One region of the Lacrimispora sinapis genome, then DNA from elsewhere that is predicted to be linked to it. Evidence: predicted binding sites of a transcription regulator. Region 1 holds the regulator's gene; each other region holds the start of a gene.
The links. The regulator HrcA, encoded in region 1, represses chaperone genes, less so after heat shock. The targets are predictions, from matches to a motif close to TGTTAGCACTCNNNNNNNNNGAGTGCTAACA.
Positions count from the first base shown of each region.

Region 1 (4,716 bases):
CCCATGGGTATTAAAAAAGATATCAATATGTCTTCCCTTTACGCCCCCTCCGCAGTCTTCCGCAGTGTAGATCACTCCGCCGATCATAAGACGGGTTCCGTAAGGAATCACGCGGGGGTCCACGGAGATCGTATGGTTTGCGGTGGCAACGGTTCCGGTGCTGGTACGTCCGCCCCATTTCCCGGAGCACTGCCTGCAGGGGCAGTAGGCAGTGGTACGGAAGGTGCCTAGGGAACGGAGAGTAGTCACAGGAACTGTAACACCCACGCCATGCACCTTGGTACCGGAAAGCTTTTGGCCTGCGGCATAGGCTTCTACCAGGTAGGCGCCGTTTCCGTAAGTCTCCCAGGGAACGGTTATTTCAAATCCGTAATCCCCGGTACCGGTTCCCTGGGCTGCTAAATCTTCCCGGTGCTGGGAGGCGGTAGTGTAAAGCTCTGCAGCGACCTGTCCGCTTGTCTGGTTTAATATGACCACCTTCACTTCAACGGCTGCAAGAGGGTCGGAAGGGTTCAGCGCCCAGCCCCTGATGCTTTTTTCATCTGCTTCATCAACGATGCCGGTTACCGGAAGCGCATAAGCCTCGGTTGCACCTAAAAATACAGATACCATCATTAGTAAAGTTCCGAGGAACCATGAAATGTTCTTTCTTTTCTGCATCATACAATTGCTTCCTTTCTTTTTTACAATCCGTAATACGATTTAATACTATTATAATTATATGTAACAGATTTGTAATAAATGAGGTACAAGTAAATAATTTTACACATTTTCCCGTATTTTTCAGGAAAAGCCAGGTAAAAAGGGGCTGATGCAGAAAAACGGACGTAAAAAAAAAGCACCTCAGAAAGCGAAAACAATCGCTTTTCTGGGCGCCGTATGGACTTGTATTATTTAACAACCACTGCAAATAATTCTTTTGTCTGTCTACCAAAGTTCAGTGCTTCTTGCCGGCTGCCAAAGAAAATATCAATCTTCTTCCCTTTGATGCTGCTTCCGGTATCCTCTACAGTGTAGATCACATCGTCGATCATGACCTTCGTGCCGATGGGCAGGAGGGTGATATCTGCGGACAGCGTATGATTTGCTGTTGGTACTGTTCCGGAGTAGGTCCTTCCGATCTTTCCGCTTCTGCTGGGGCAATAAGCAGTGGCAGAGAAAAATCCCAGAGATGCTCCTTTTTCATAAACAGGTCCTGCCGGCTCTGTTTTTGGCGGTTCTGTTTCTTTTTTTATCCCAGGTCCGATTTCTTTCTCTGATGCTTCGTTATGTTCAGAGCTTTCTTCGTTTCCCGTTTCGTTTTTTATGGTTTGCTTATCCGTTTGGACACGTTCAGATTGTACATCCTCTGCAGTCTGTTCTTTTCCGGACACTTCGTCTGCCATTGCAGTCGTAGATAACAGCAGAATACAAAGGAATGTCAGGAGTCCAGTGATTCGTAATTTACCTGAAAAACACTTCATGATTTACCTCGCAATCGTGTTGTTATGGTGTATCAGTTACTATTATATTACAAAAGTGTTAAATGTCAAGCATAAAATGTCAACAGCTTTGTAATATATCCTTGAAGAATGAGAAAAAATGTAGAATGTAGTCACAAAAACTTAACGGAATTTTTTTATACGAATGTATTGACAAATGTAGAAAAAAAGCATATATTATGAAAAGAAGATGTTAGCACTCCCAAAGGTTGAGTGCTAATAATGACTCAGGAAAGGAGCGTGGCAGTTTGAAGGATAAAGATCAGCTTGATGAACGGAAAGTGACGATTTTGAAAGCAATCATTAAAACTTATCTGGAAACCGGGGAACCGGTGGGATCGCGTACTATTTCAAAGTACACCGATCTGCATTTAAGCTCCGCCACTATCCGTAATGAGATGTCTGACTTAGAGGAGCTTGGCTATATTTTACAGCCTCACACCTCGGCAGGCAGAATTCCTTCTGATAAAGGATATCGCTTTTACGTCGATCAGATCATGCAGGAGAAGGAAGAAGAAGTGACTGAGATCAAGGATCTGATGCTAAAGAGAGTGGACCGGGTGGAACTTCTGTTAAAGCAGATGGCAAAGCTTCTTGCTCAGAACACCAATTATGCGGCCATGATAAGCGCTCCCCAGTACCATCGGAACAAATTGAAGTTTATACAGCTTTCCAAAGTGGATGAAGGGAAGCTTCTGGTGGTGATCGTCATTGAGGGGAATATCATAAAGAACACTATGATTCCGATTCAAAAGGATTTGGAAGACGAAGGACTTTTAAATCTTAACATTCTTTTAAACAGTGCACTAAACGGACTGAGTATAGAAGAAATCAACCTTGAGGTCATCAGCAGGCTGAAGATCCAGGCCGGCCCTCATTCGGAGGTAGTTGACTGCGTGCTCACGGAAGTGGCAGCAGCCATTCATGCAGACGATGAAGACCTCCAGATTTATACCAGCGGCGCTACCAATATTTTTAAGTATCCCGAATTAAGCGATGGGGATAAGGCAAGCAAGCTGATCGGAACCCTGGAACAGAAAGAACTTTTGCAGGAGCTTGTGGACGATGTCAACGGCTCAGAGGAAAATTCCGGAATTCAGGTATACATCGGCGATGAAGCACCGGTCAAGGATATGAAGGACTGCAGCATTGTAACAGCTAATTATGAGCTTGGCGAAGGACTTCGCGGAACCATCGGCATTATTGGGCCAAAGCGTATGGATTATGAGAAAGTTTTAAGCACTCTGCGTAATTTAATGACGCAGCTGGATACAATATTGAAAAAAGATGAAAGGTAAAGGGTAGAACATTGAGCATGGAAGAAGTGAAGACAGATGAGAATCTGACAGAAGAGAATCTGGCAGACGAGGTAGTTGATACGGAAGATGCTGTTTCCTCTGAGAAAGAGAACGAAGATACAGAATCCTGTCCGGAAGAGAATTCTTCTGAGACGGATCAAAAGGAAGAGGACAGTGCCAAAAGTGAATCTGCAAAAAAAGGCTTTTTCGGAAAAAAGAAAGAAAAGAACGATCCCAGAGATGAAAAGATCGAAGAACTGACAGACCGTCTGCAAAGAAGTATGGCTGAATTTGACAATTTCAGAAAGAGAACAGAAAAAGAAAAGGCAGCCATGTTTGAAGTTGGAGCAAGAGATATCATTGAACGGATCTTACCGGTCGTTGACAATTTTGAAAGAGGTCTGGCTGCAATTCCGGAAGAGGAAAAGGCATCGCCTTTTGCAGATGGAATGGAAAAGATTTACAAACAGCTTATAAAAGCGTTGGAAGAGGCAGGGGTAAAACCGATTGAAGCGGTTGGAAAGCCGTTTGATCCAAATTTCCACAATGCAGTGATGCATATTGAAGATGAGTCTCTGGGAGAGAATATCGTATCCCAGGAACTTCAAAAGGGTTATATCTACCGGGATACTGTGGTAAGACATTCCATGGTGCAGGTAGCAAATTAACAATAGATCATGAAATCAGAAAACATTTTACATTTGTTTCATAAATAGGAGGAAAAAACTATGGGCAAGATCATTGGTATTGACTTAGGTACAACAAATAGCTGTGTAGCCGTTATGGAAGGCGGTAAACCAGTTGTAATCCCCAACAGCGAAGGTGTAAGAACCACCCCGTCTGTTGTAGCATTTACAAAGAATGGAGAGAGACTGGTAGGAGAACCTGCAAAACGTCAGGCCGTTACGAATGCGGACCGTACCATCTCTTCCATCAAGAGACATATGGGTACAGATTATAAAGTAACCATTGACGGTAAGAGCTACACTCCTCAGGAAATTTCTGCAATGATTCTTCAGAAATTAAAAGCAGATGCAGAGGCTTATTTAGGCGAGAAGGTAACAGAAGCGGTTATTACAGTTCCTGCTTATTTTAACGATGCACAGCGTCAGGCAACCAAGGATGCCGGAAAGATTGCCGGTCTTGATGTAAAACGTATCATCAACGAGCCGACGGCAGCCGCTCTGGCATATGGCCTTGACAATGAAAAAGAACAGAAGATCATGGTATACGATTTAGGTGGTGGTACGTTTGATGTTTCCAACATTGAAATCGGTGAAGGTGTCATCGAAGTACTTTCCACCAACGGTGATACCCATCTGGGCGGTGATGATTTCGATAACCGCATTACCCAGTGGCTGGTAGATGAATTCAAGAAGGCAGAAGGCGTTGACTTATCCGGCGACAAGATGGCAATGCAGAGATTAAAAGAAGCAGCAGAGAAAGCTAAGAAGGAACTTTCTTCCTCTACGACGACAAACATCAACCTGCCGTTTATCACTGCGACATCAGAAGGTCCGAAACATCTGGATATGAACCTGACCAGAGCAAAGTTTGATGAGCTTACCGCAGATTTAATTGAGCGTACCACCATTCCGGTACAGAACGCATTAAAAGATGCAGGTATGACAGCAAACGATTTAGGAAAGGTACTCTTAGTCGGTGGTTCTACCCGTATGTTAGCTGCACAGGAAAAAGTAAAACAGTTGACAGGCAAAGAGCCTTCCAAGTCCTTGAATCCGGATGAATGTGTTGCTATCGGTGCCAGCATCCAGGGTGGTAAGCTTGCCGGAGATGCAGGCGCAGGCGATATCCTTCTGTTAGATGTAACTCCGCTTTCCTTATCCATCGAGACAATGGGCGGCGTAGCAACCAGGCTGATTGAGAGAAATACTACGATTCCTACTAAGAAGAGCCAGATATTCTCCACAGCAGCA
Region 1 is NZ_CP141832.1:2,827,974-2,832,689, reverse strand. It holds gene VIG27_RS13285 (3D domain-containing protein) at 1-660, opposite strand, end outside; gene VIG27_RS13280 (3D domain-containing protein) at 891-1,463, opposite strand; gene hrcA (heat-inducible transcriptional repressor HrcA) at 1,730-2,779, shown strand; gene grpE (nucleotide exchange factor GrpE) at 2,797-3,447, shown strand; gene dnaK (molecular chaperone DnaK) at 3,508-4,716, shown strand, end outside.

Region 2 (4,716 bases), 1.3 Mb from region 1:
TTGGGGTCCTGGCCGAAGGCAATTCCGCCCTCTTTTACATTGGGGCAGGAAATATTAATCTCCAGCATGTCCACCGGTTCATCTGCCAGACGTTCCACCACCTGCAGATAATCTTCGGTTGTCTTTCCGCAGACATTGACGATGATCTTTGTGTCGTATTGCTTTAAAAATGGAACATCTCTCTTAACAAATACCTCCATACCAGGATTCTGTAGACCGATCGCATTGATCATGCCGCCGTAAGTCTCAGCAATTCTGGGAGTGGGATTGCCGGGCCATGGAACGTTGGCAACACCTTTTGTCACCACCGCGCCCAGATCATTTAAGTCAATCATCTCACTGTATTCTTCTCCGGACCCAAAGGTACCGGAAGCGGTCATAACAGGGTTTTTAAGTTCTATTCCAGCCAGATTTACTTTTGTATTCATCTTAAAAGTCTACCTCCTCTGCCCGAAACACCGGGCCGTCTTTGCAGACCCTTTTATTGTGTACCATAGAATGTTGATCAATTCCGCTGCTCTTGCAGACGCAGGCAAGGCAGGCTCCGATCCCGCATGCCATCCGCTCCTCCAAAGACAGATAACATTCCATCTGGTTTTCGAGTGCATATGCTTTGATTGCTTTTAACATGGGGGTGGGACCACAGGCAAAAATCACATCTCCCTTTAAACCATGCTCCCGTATCGCATCAAGGACATTCCCCTTTGTGCCTTCGCTTCCGTCCTCTGTCGCCAAAAAAATATCCCCATAGGGGTGAAATTCTTCGTTTAAAAAGAGACAATCCCGGTATCCCAGAATGATCTGCTTTTCGCAGGACAGCTGCTTTGCAAGCTCCAGCATTGGGGGAATCCCGATTCCTCCGCCGATTAAAAAGGCTTTTTTTCCGGGAGCACCTGCAGAAAGGGGAAACCCATTCCCCAGGGGGCCCATGATATCCACAGAATCGCCTTCTTTATAATGGGAAAATTCTTCTGTTCCGCTTCCCAGCACACGGTATACGATTCTTAAAAGGCCCTTTTCCCTGTCGACCTCACAAATACTGATTGGCCGAGGCAGAAGTTTAGAATTGTCTTTTGTATACATAGAAATAAATTGTCCTGGTACTGCTTGTTCCGCCATGTCTTTTGTTTCGATCCACATGCTGTATACACCATCTGCCAGCCTGATCTGACTGGAGACCCTTGCTGATTCCATTACTTTCGCCATGATGCCTCCTCTTATAATACCCGGTTGATGTCAGTCACCATATCGATCACTGCCTGCCTGGAGGCTTCCCCAAAATGCTCTGCTCCAAACCTTTTATATTTATCCTGCTTATATGCAGCAATGATTCCTCTGGAAGAATTTACAACTGCGCCCAGCCCATCTTCATTAAAACATGGTTTTAAATCCTCAGCAGTTCCTCCCTGTGCCCCATACCCCGGCACCAGAAAATATGTGTTTGGCATCAGTTTTCTGAGAATTCTGCTCATCTCAGGATAAGTAGCACCTACAACAGCACCCACATTGCTGTAAGTTCCATCCATGGATTCGGCTCCCCATTCTACAACTTTTTCCGCAACCAGCTCATACACTGGGCGTCCATCGACCAGACGGTCCTGAAATTCCCCGCTGGAGGGATTGGAGGTCTTGACCAGCACAAAAAGCCCTTTGTCTTCTTCGTTGCATACATCAACAAAAGGCTTTATCCCGTCGGTACCCAGATATGGATTGACCGTAAGAAAATCGGTGCCAAATCCCGAAAAGTGATTGCTGCCTACTTTTACCTTACCGATATGGGCAGCAGCATAAGCAGCCGAGGTAGAACCGATATCACCTCTTTTGGCATCTCCAATCACGAGAAGACCCTTTTCCCGGCAATAATTCACTGTCTTTACATAGGTTTTCAAACCTTCGATGCCAAACTGTTCATACATGGCGATCTGGGGCTTTACGGAGGGGATCAAATCGTATACATGATCTATGATTTCTTTGTTATATTGCCAGATCGCTTCGGCTGCACCTTCCAGTGTCTCACCGAATTCTTCAAATGCTTTCTTTATAACATGCTCCGGTATATAGTTAAGCATCGGGTCCAATCCTACACAAATCGGTGCTTTTGTCTTCTGGATTTTCTCAATTAACTGCCTGATCATTGTCTCCTCCTTGGTCTCTTTGTCCTTATTATTCTCTATTCTTTCCAATTCTATCATAAGAAGGAACTGGCTTCAAGCCTTTTGTTCCTCCGAACAAAGAAAGCAGACCTATGCTTTTTTAGAAAACTTATGACTGTATTCTTATTTACCAGCCGGTCAATTGAACGGAAGCATCCACCAATCGTTTCTCAAACTGGCTGTAAAAGTCCGTTCCAAAGTTATAAGGAGCCAGATAAAAATTCTTCAGCACATACAGGCTGATTTTATTTGCAAAATCCGGGCTATTTTCCTGTTCCAGCCTCTGCTGTAAACGTTTTAATAGAGAATGCCAGTCCCATATAAATGTTTCATACCGCTTTATATCCGAAGTATCCAGCCATTTCCGAACCTTCACCTTTGTCCTGGTTTCCATGCGGCATTCATTGGTCTGCAGGAAATACCGAAATCCCTGTTCTTCATAAATTCTTCCCAGCGGAAACAAACGGCAGATCCCCGGCCGGAATCCATGAATGCTGCAGCGTCCCTCTTCACTTAAAAATCCGCACCGTTCTTCTTTGCCAGACATCTTTAAGTTGGGAAGCACGATCCCGTCCACAACATTTAATTCAAGCTTATCTGCAAGCAGTTTCTCCATGGTACAGGAAAGGTTTTCGGTCAAGCGGAAACAGTCAAGAGGGTCCAGGATAACCGACTGCCCCATCCCCTGACAACAGGCAAAACAACCTTTGCAGTCTCCGCAATCCGCCTTCACCATATCATTTAACCCATATAATTTTCCATCTGAAATCTCTTTTAGATCGACTTCCCGCTTCATATGCTGAGTCCCCTCACTTCTTCTTATTAAAAACATGGCTATTTTATCATTTTCCTGAAATACCATCAATGTTATTTCAATTTTTTTCAAAAAATTAGCACTCACCTATTGACAGCGCTAATAATGTGTGTTATATTACAGCTATAACAAATAAACAAAGCACCGATCAAATGGTGCGATAGGATTGAATGAAAAAGGAGGAATAATTATGTTATTAGCCAGAAGAAACAATTTATTTGATGATTTTTTCAATGATCCGTTCTTTGCAGATGTATATCCGAACAGACAATCCTTAATGAAAACCGACATCGAAGATGATGGTACCAACTACATTATTGACATGGAATTGCCGGGATTTAATAAAGAAATGGTAAAAGCAGAACTGAAGGACGGATATTTAACCGTTTTTGCAGAGAATACCTCTGAAAATGAATCTGAATCTGAGAAAAACTATATTCGTAAGGAACGCTACCACAGTTCTTTAAAAAGAAGCTTTTACGTAGGGTCCAGAGTGAAACAGGAAGATATTAAAGCTTCCTTTGATAATGGTATTTTAAGACTCACCTTTCCAAAGGAGGCTCCTAAGGAAATTGAGGCCACTCAATACATTCCAATTGAATAATTCAAAAAAAGCAGAAGGCTTTCGTTTTGAGCCTTCTGCTTTTTTATATTTGATCCAATGCTTCTCAGTTGAATTCCTTTATATAAGCGGTCGTCACATAAGTCCCGCTTTTATAAGATTTTTTCGCCATGGCTTCATCTTTTTCCAGCTTTATGTTCATCCACATCTCTTCTGCCGCAATGGTTAAATGGGATAACATAATTCCAATGCATAATTCACGCATGGAAACAAGGGGTGATGAGGGCAAAAAATCTCTGCAGGCAAATATATATATCCGGTCATTATAAACGATGAAGCGCCAGGGCTGTGTATTCATGGAAGACGGTGCAAGTCTTGCAGCCTTTAAGATGTTCTTAATCGGTTCGCCTACTTCCTCTTTAAATACGCACAATTCTTTTAAAGGCAGCCGCTTAGCCGTGGCTGGATCACGATAGAGCAATGTTTTGGGATAACCAAATGCGATGGTAATCACCTGCTTATACTTTTCATGATTCTCTTTGTATACTTTTGTGTTTCCAAGGTAGCAGGTGCCAAGACCTTTTCCTGTCATGTACAGCAATACCGGTTCCAAAATATACCCGGCATTTGCCAGATATCCCTCCTTCTCCTCCGAGTAAAATACCAGATAATACGGTGCCTCTACTTTCCATAACCCCTTAACCGGCAGACGCCCATCCAGATTTTCGTATATTTCCAATTTTACTGAAATGTCCGGATCAAGCTTTAATACACAGTTCCCGAAATAAAGGATATCCTTTAAAAGCTGTTCCGAGACCTGCTCTCTTTTAAATTTCCTGATGGATCTTCTTTTAAATATCATCTGATAAAGATTCATACCTGCTCCCCTCTTCTCTAACCAGCAATCGGACTTAAATAAGCCCTCTCATTTCTTTTAAAAGCCCGGCAAACACCAAAAGCGCCTCTTTTACCGGTTCTGCTGTTGACATATCAACACCGCAAAGCTTTAAAAGGTCTATGGGAGTTCTGGAATTTCCGCCGCTTAAAAATTCAAAGTACCCCTTGATGGCTTCCTGATCTCCTGCGAGAATCTTGCTGCTTATGGCAACGGCAGCCGAAAACCCTGTCGCATACTGATATACGTAAAATGGCGTATAAAAATGGGGGATTCTGGACCATTCATAGTC
Region 2 is NZ_CP141832.1:1,478,312-1,483,027, reverse strand. It holds gene VIG27_RS06760 (dihydroorotate dehydrogenase) at 1-428, opposite strand, end outside; gene VIG27_RS06755 (dihydroorotate dehydrogenase electron transfer subunit) at 430-1,206, opposite strand; gene pyrF (orotidine-5'-phosphate decarboxylase) at 1,218-2,135, opposite strand; gene VIG27_RS06745 (YkgJ family cysteine cluster protein) at 2,281-2,949, opposite strand; gene VIG27_RS06740 (Hsp20/alpha crystallin family protein) at 3,158-3,571, shown strand; gene VIG27_RS06735 (nitroreductase family protein) at 3,636-4,406, opposite strand; gene pepF (oligoendopeptidase F) at 4,441-4,716, opposite strand, start outside.
Region 2: VIG27_RS06740 (Hsp20/alpha crystallin family protein) is a predicted target of HrcA. The motif match lies at 3,042-3,072, and genes of this name have one in related genera.

Region 3 (4,716 bases), 130 kb from region 1:
TTGTAAGGTTGGTCGTTAAATCAACCTGATTGGGAATTACTTGTGAATATGCAGGAACTAATAGCACATCATCAAAAGTAATGCCTTCGCCAATAATTGTACCCATTGATATTTCCTCTCCTTCTTTCGATTTTTATTAACATCGCTAATCTGAATTTTGCTTGTTAGTTACCTAGTTTAACAAATTTTACATAGCTTGTCAACGGACATTTTGTAGTATTTTTCCGTCATACATGGACAGTAAAGAATGCTTTTTTTATACAAAAAAAGGGCGGGAACAGTCATTCACCATTCCTACCCTCTTTCCTGTTATATCTGTGAAATCACCTTACGGGGTGCTGTCATCTTCATACAGTGCAGCAGCTTATCATTGGGTTCAAAAATAACTTTCACCCGTTCCGAACCAGACTGACTGATGAGCGTATAAGTCTTTGCCCCCGGCAACTGTGAAGAAAAATCAAGTACCTTCATATCTTTTGTTTCATGATCACGGGCTTCTGTGGAACCTGTGGGAGCCACGATCTGTATCTCCTCCATGGAGGCCTCCCAGGCTTTTTTCCTCTTGCTTTTGCCGTATATCCGGTCAATGGACAACGAATTGGTCACATACAAATATTCGTATTCCACTTCACTGTTCCTGAATACCAGATATGCGGCTCCTCCGACAGCAAAAAGTATGATTACTCCGAAAATCCCAAAAACCGGAGAGATGGAAAGGAAAAATGCGATGACACACAAAATTCCCATCACGATCTTTAGCACCAAGGTATAGGCCGGTGCTTTTCGCTTCACAAGCCATTCTGCATACATTTCATTCATAATGATACTGGATTCCTTTCTTCCCTGCGTCTTACCGGGGTATAAAGGTATTCCTTTCAGGCGCTGCTTTCTCTTCCCGTATGATTCAGGGTATAAAAGGATACCTCATAGGTGATTCTTTCGTACAGATATGTCTTACATCATATCCATTCCGCCTGGAGCCGGCATTGCAGGTGTCTTTTCTTTAATATTAGCAACAACAGACTCTGTTGTCAATAAGGTGGACGCCACGCTGGTAGCATTCTGAAGAGCGCTTCTGGTAACCTTTGTCGGGTCTAAGATGCCTGCTTCCACCATATCTACATATTCTTCTTTATAAGCGTCAAAGCCAATTCCGACTTTGGATTCTTTTACTTTATTGATGATGACGCTTCCTTCCAGTCCTGCATTGGCTGCAATGTGGTATAACGGAGCTTCCAGAGCCTTTAAGATGATCATACCGCCGGTCTTCTCGTCGCCTTCCAGTTTCTTCACTACGTCTTCGATCTGAGTGATGGTATGAATATAAGCAGATCCGCCGCCTGCGATAATACCCTCTTCTACGGCTGCTCTCGCTGCAGATAAAGCATCTTCCATACGAAGTTTTGCTTCCTTCATCTCAGTCTCTGTTGCAGCACCTACACGGATCACTGCTACGCCGCCGGATAATTTAGCAAGTCTTTCCTGTAATTTTTCACGGTCAAAATCAGAAGTAGTCTCTTCGATCTGGCTCTTGATCTGTCCAATTCTTGCAGAAATGGAATCCTTATCGCCTAATCCGTCAACAATTACGGTGTTTTCCTTCTGTACCTTAACGGATTTTGCACGTCCTAATAAATCAAGAGTTGCGGTCTTGAGGTCATATCCTAATTCTTCGGAGATTACGGTTCCGCCTGTTAAAACAGCGATATCCTGTAACATCTCTTTTCTTCTGTCGCCGTAGCCTGGTGCCTTAACACCAACAACATTGAAGGTTCCTCTTAATTTATTAACGATCAGAGTTGTTAAAGCTTCTCCTTCGATATCCTCAGCAATAATCAAAAGTCTTGCACCGGACTGAACCACCTGCTCTAATAAAGGAAGGATCTCCTGAATGCTTGTGATCTTCTTATCGGTGATCAGGATATATGGATCGTCTAAATTCGCTTCCATCTTCTCCATATCTGTGCACATATAAGCAGAGATGTAACCTCTGTCAAACTGCATACCTTCCACCAGATCCAGTTCTGTCTTCATGGTCTTGGATTCTTCAATGGTAATAACGCCGTTGTTGGACACCTTTTCCATAGCGTCAGCTACCATCTCACCGACTTCATCATCTGCTGCGGAGATCGCTGCAACTCTTGCGATGGAGGCTTTGCCTTTGATCGGTGCGCTCATCTTGGCAATGGCTTCAACAGCAGCCTCTGTTGCCTTCTTCATACCCTTTCTAAGAACGATTGGGTTGGCACCGGCTGCTAAGTTCTTCATACCTTCATTGATCATGGCCTGTGCCAGAACGGTTGCGGTAGTCGTACCATCACCAGCCACATCGTTGGTCTTTGTTGCAACTTCTTTTACTAACTGTGCACCCATATTTTCAAAGGCATCTTCCAGCTCGATTTCTTTTGCAATGGTTACCCCATCGTTTGTGATCAAAGGTGCACCAAATGATTTATCAAGTACCACGTTTCTTCCTTTTGGTCCTAAGGTCACACGAACAGTATCTGCTAACTGATTGACACCTGACTCAAGTGCTTTTCTTGCATCTACGCCATATTTAATCTGTTTTGCCATAATTCATACCTCCAGTTTTCTTCTAAAATAATGGAAAGTCCTATGGGACCTTCAGTTCTTTGTGACAGCCTGCGGCCGCCTTATTTATTCGATCACTGCTAAAATATCATTCTGCTTTACAATAACGAATTTTTCATCGTCTTTTCCGGTCTCTACTTCTGTTCCTGAATATTTGGAGAAGATTACCTTATCGCCGATTTTAACCTGCATGGTAACTTCCTTGCCGTCTACCAAACCGCCAGGTCCTACTGCGATGACTTCCGCCTGCTGTGGCTTTTCTTTTGCCTGCCCCGGCAGAACAATACCGGACTTTGTTGTCTCCTCTGCAACCAATGGTTTTAACACAACTTTGTCAAATAATGGTACTAATTTCATTGCAATTCCTCCTCATAGCTTTCTGCTTATTTCTTTCTTCTGGCCTTCCGAAAGAAGTATTTTTTTATTCACATAATAAGTTATATCACTCATTATTAGCACTGTCAATAGTTGAGTGCTAACTTTATAATTTTTTTACAAATTTACCATATCTATACGTTTTTTACCTTATTTATTTAGTTTATAGAAATTTTCTTATTATATACCTTTCTTTTTTTCAACAGAAGTATTACAATAACAAAGAGAATGAAAGGAGTGTTTTTTTATGGCAAAAAAGGGTAATGGTTTTGGGAAATTTGTGGCACTTGCCACCATCGCCGGCGCTGTTGTTGCAGGCATCTCTTATTTTACGAAATACAGATCTTTCCACAAAGAACTGGAAGAAAATTTTCACGACTTTGAAGATGACGGCAATGACGATATTTCCAAGATTGACAGCACGATGAACCGCAACTATGTTTCCTTAAATGCCAATAAGGACGAGCTTAAGATTGCGGCTTCCGACATGGCCGATGCTGCCAAGGATGCAGCCGTTGCCGCTAAGAATCTGGTAAAGGATGCAGCCAATATCGTAGGCGATACAGCAAAGGAAGCGGCCAATGCCGTGGCATTTACTGCAAAAGATATGTTTGACTCCTCATTAGAAAAAGAAGACACGAAAGAAGAAACAGAGAATCTCACAGAATACGGTGGTCTTGATTATACCGCTTCCGAAGACGGCCAGCCGGCCGGGGACACATTGGAAGAACCGGAGGATGTGGAAGACTCTATGAAGGATTCATCGACCCATGATACCACTACCATCGTGGAAGATGATATTCCATAACGTTCCTGCAGCACGCAGGATTAAGGAGCTGTTTTTCCTGAATGGAACCAGGAAAAGCAGCTCCTTTTTGTAACATAACGGATCAGGGTTCTACGAAGTATTCAAAGCCGGCATCTGTGATCAGCTGAATGGTATCCTCAATTGCCTGTCCATCTGCAGTCAGATAGCCGGAGGCAAAAATAGAATCCACTGCATAGAACATCCATTTCTCTTTTCCTTTTAAATATACCTCTCTTCCGGCTGCACATCTTATATCGGAACTGGGATTCAACAAACGGGCAAGACATAATACTTTTAAACAATATTCCGCAGATAGATAAGAAGTATCCATTTTCTCTAAAGCGGTTCCTTCTATTGGAATAAAAAAATTAATCGGCACCGCCTGAGGATGGATTGCCTGGATGTCAAAAAGCATGTCAACAATATCCTGTTTTTCTTCCCCAAGGCCGGCAATGCCGCCGCAGCATATTTCAAATCCCATGCTTTGCAGCATTTTAATATTGGATATGCGCTCCTCATAGGTATGAGTGGTACAGATATTGGGATAAAACCTTCTGCTTGTATTTAAATTATGATTGATCCTCTCCACTCCTGCTTCTTTCAGGATTTTCGCCTGCTCTGGAGTCAAAAACCCGATGGAGCAGCATATGGGAGATTGGGTTTCCTTCTTAAGCTTTCTTATCTCATCTGCAAATTCATTTATTTCCGAATTTTGAAAACGGATTCCGCTTAAACCGATACAATGGCGTGCAAGATTCTTATCCGTTACCGTATAACCGTCTTTTAACAGCTTTTCATAAGCAACCAGCCTGTATTTATCAATATGGGCTTTGGATTCCTGGGACTGGGCACAATAGGCACAGTTTTGGGAACAGTTGCCGCTCCTAGCATTTGTGAGCAGCTGGATGGATACGGTGTTTCCTTTGTATTTTTTTCTGATG
Region 3 is NZ_CP141832.1:2,697,135-2,701,850, forward strand. It holds gene guaB (IMP dehydrogenase) at 1-106, opposite strand, end outside; gene VIG27_RS12635 (DUF6106 family protein) at 310-819, opposite strand; gene groL (chaperonin GroEL) at 955-2,574, opposite strand; gene VIG27_RS12645 (co-chaperone GroES) at 2,659-2,949, opposite strand; gene VIG27_RS12650 (hypothetical protein) at 3,215-3,775, shown strand; gene bioB (biotin synthase BioB) at 3,858-4,716, opposite strand, start outside.
Region 3: VIG27_RS12645 (co-chaperone GroES) is a predicted target of HrcA. The motif match lies at 3,043-3,073, and genes of this name have one in related genera.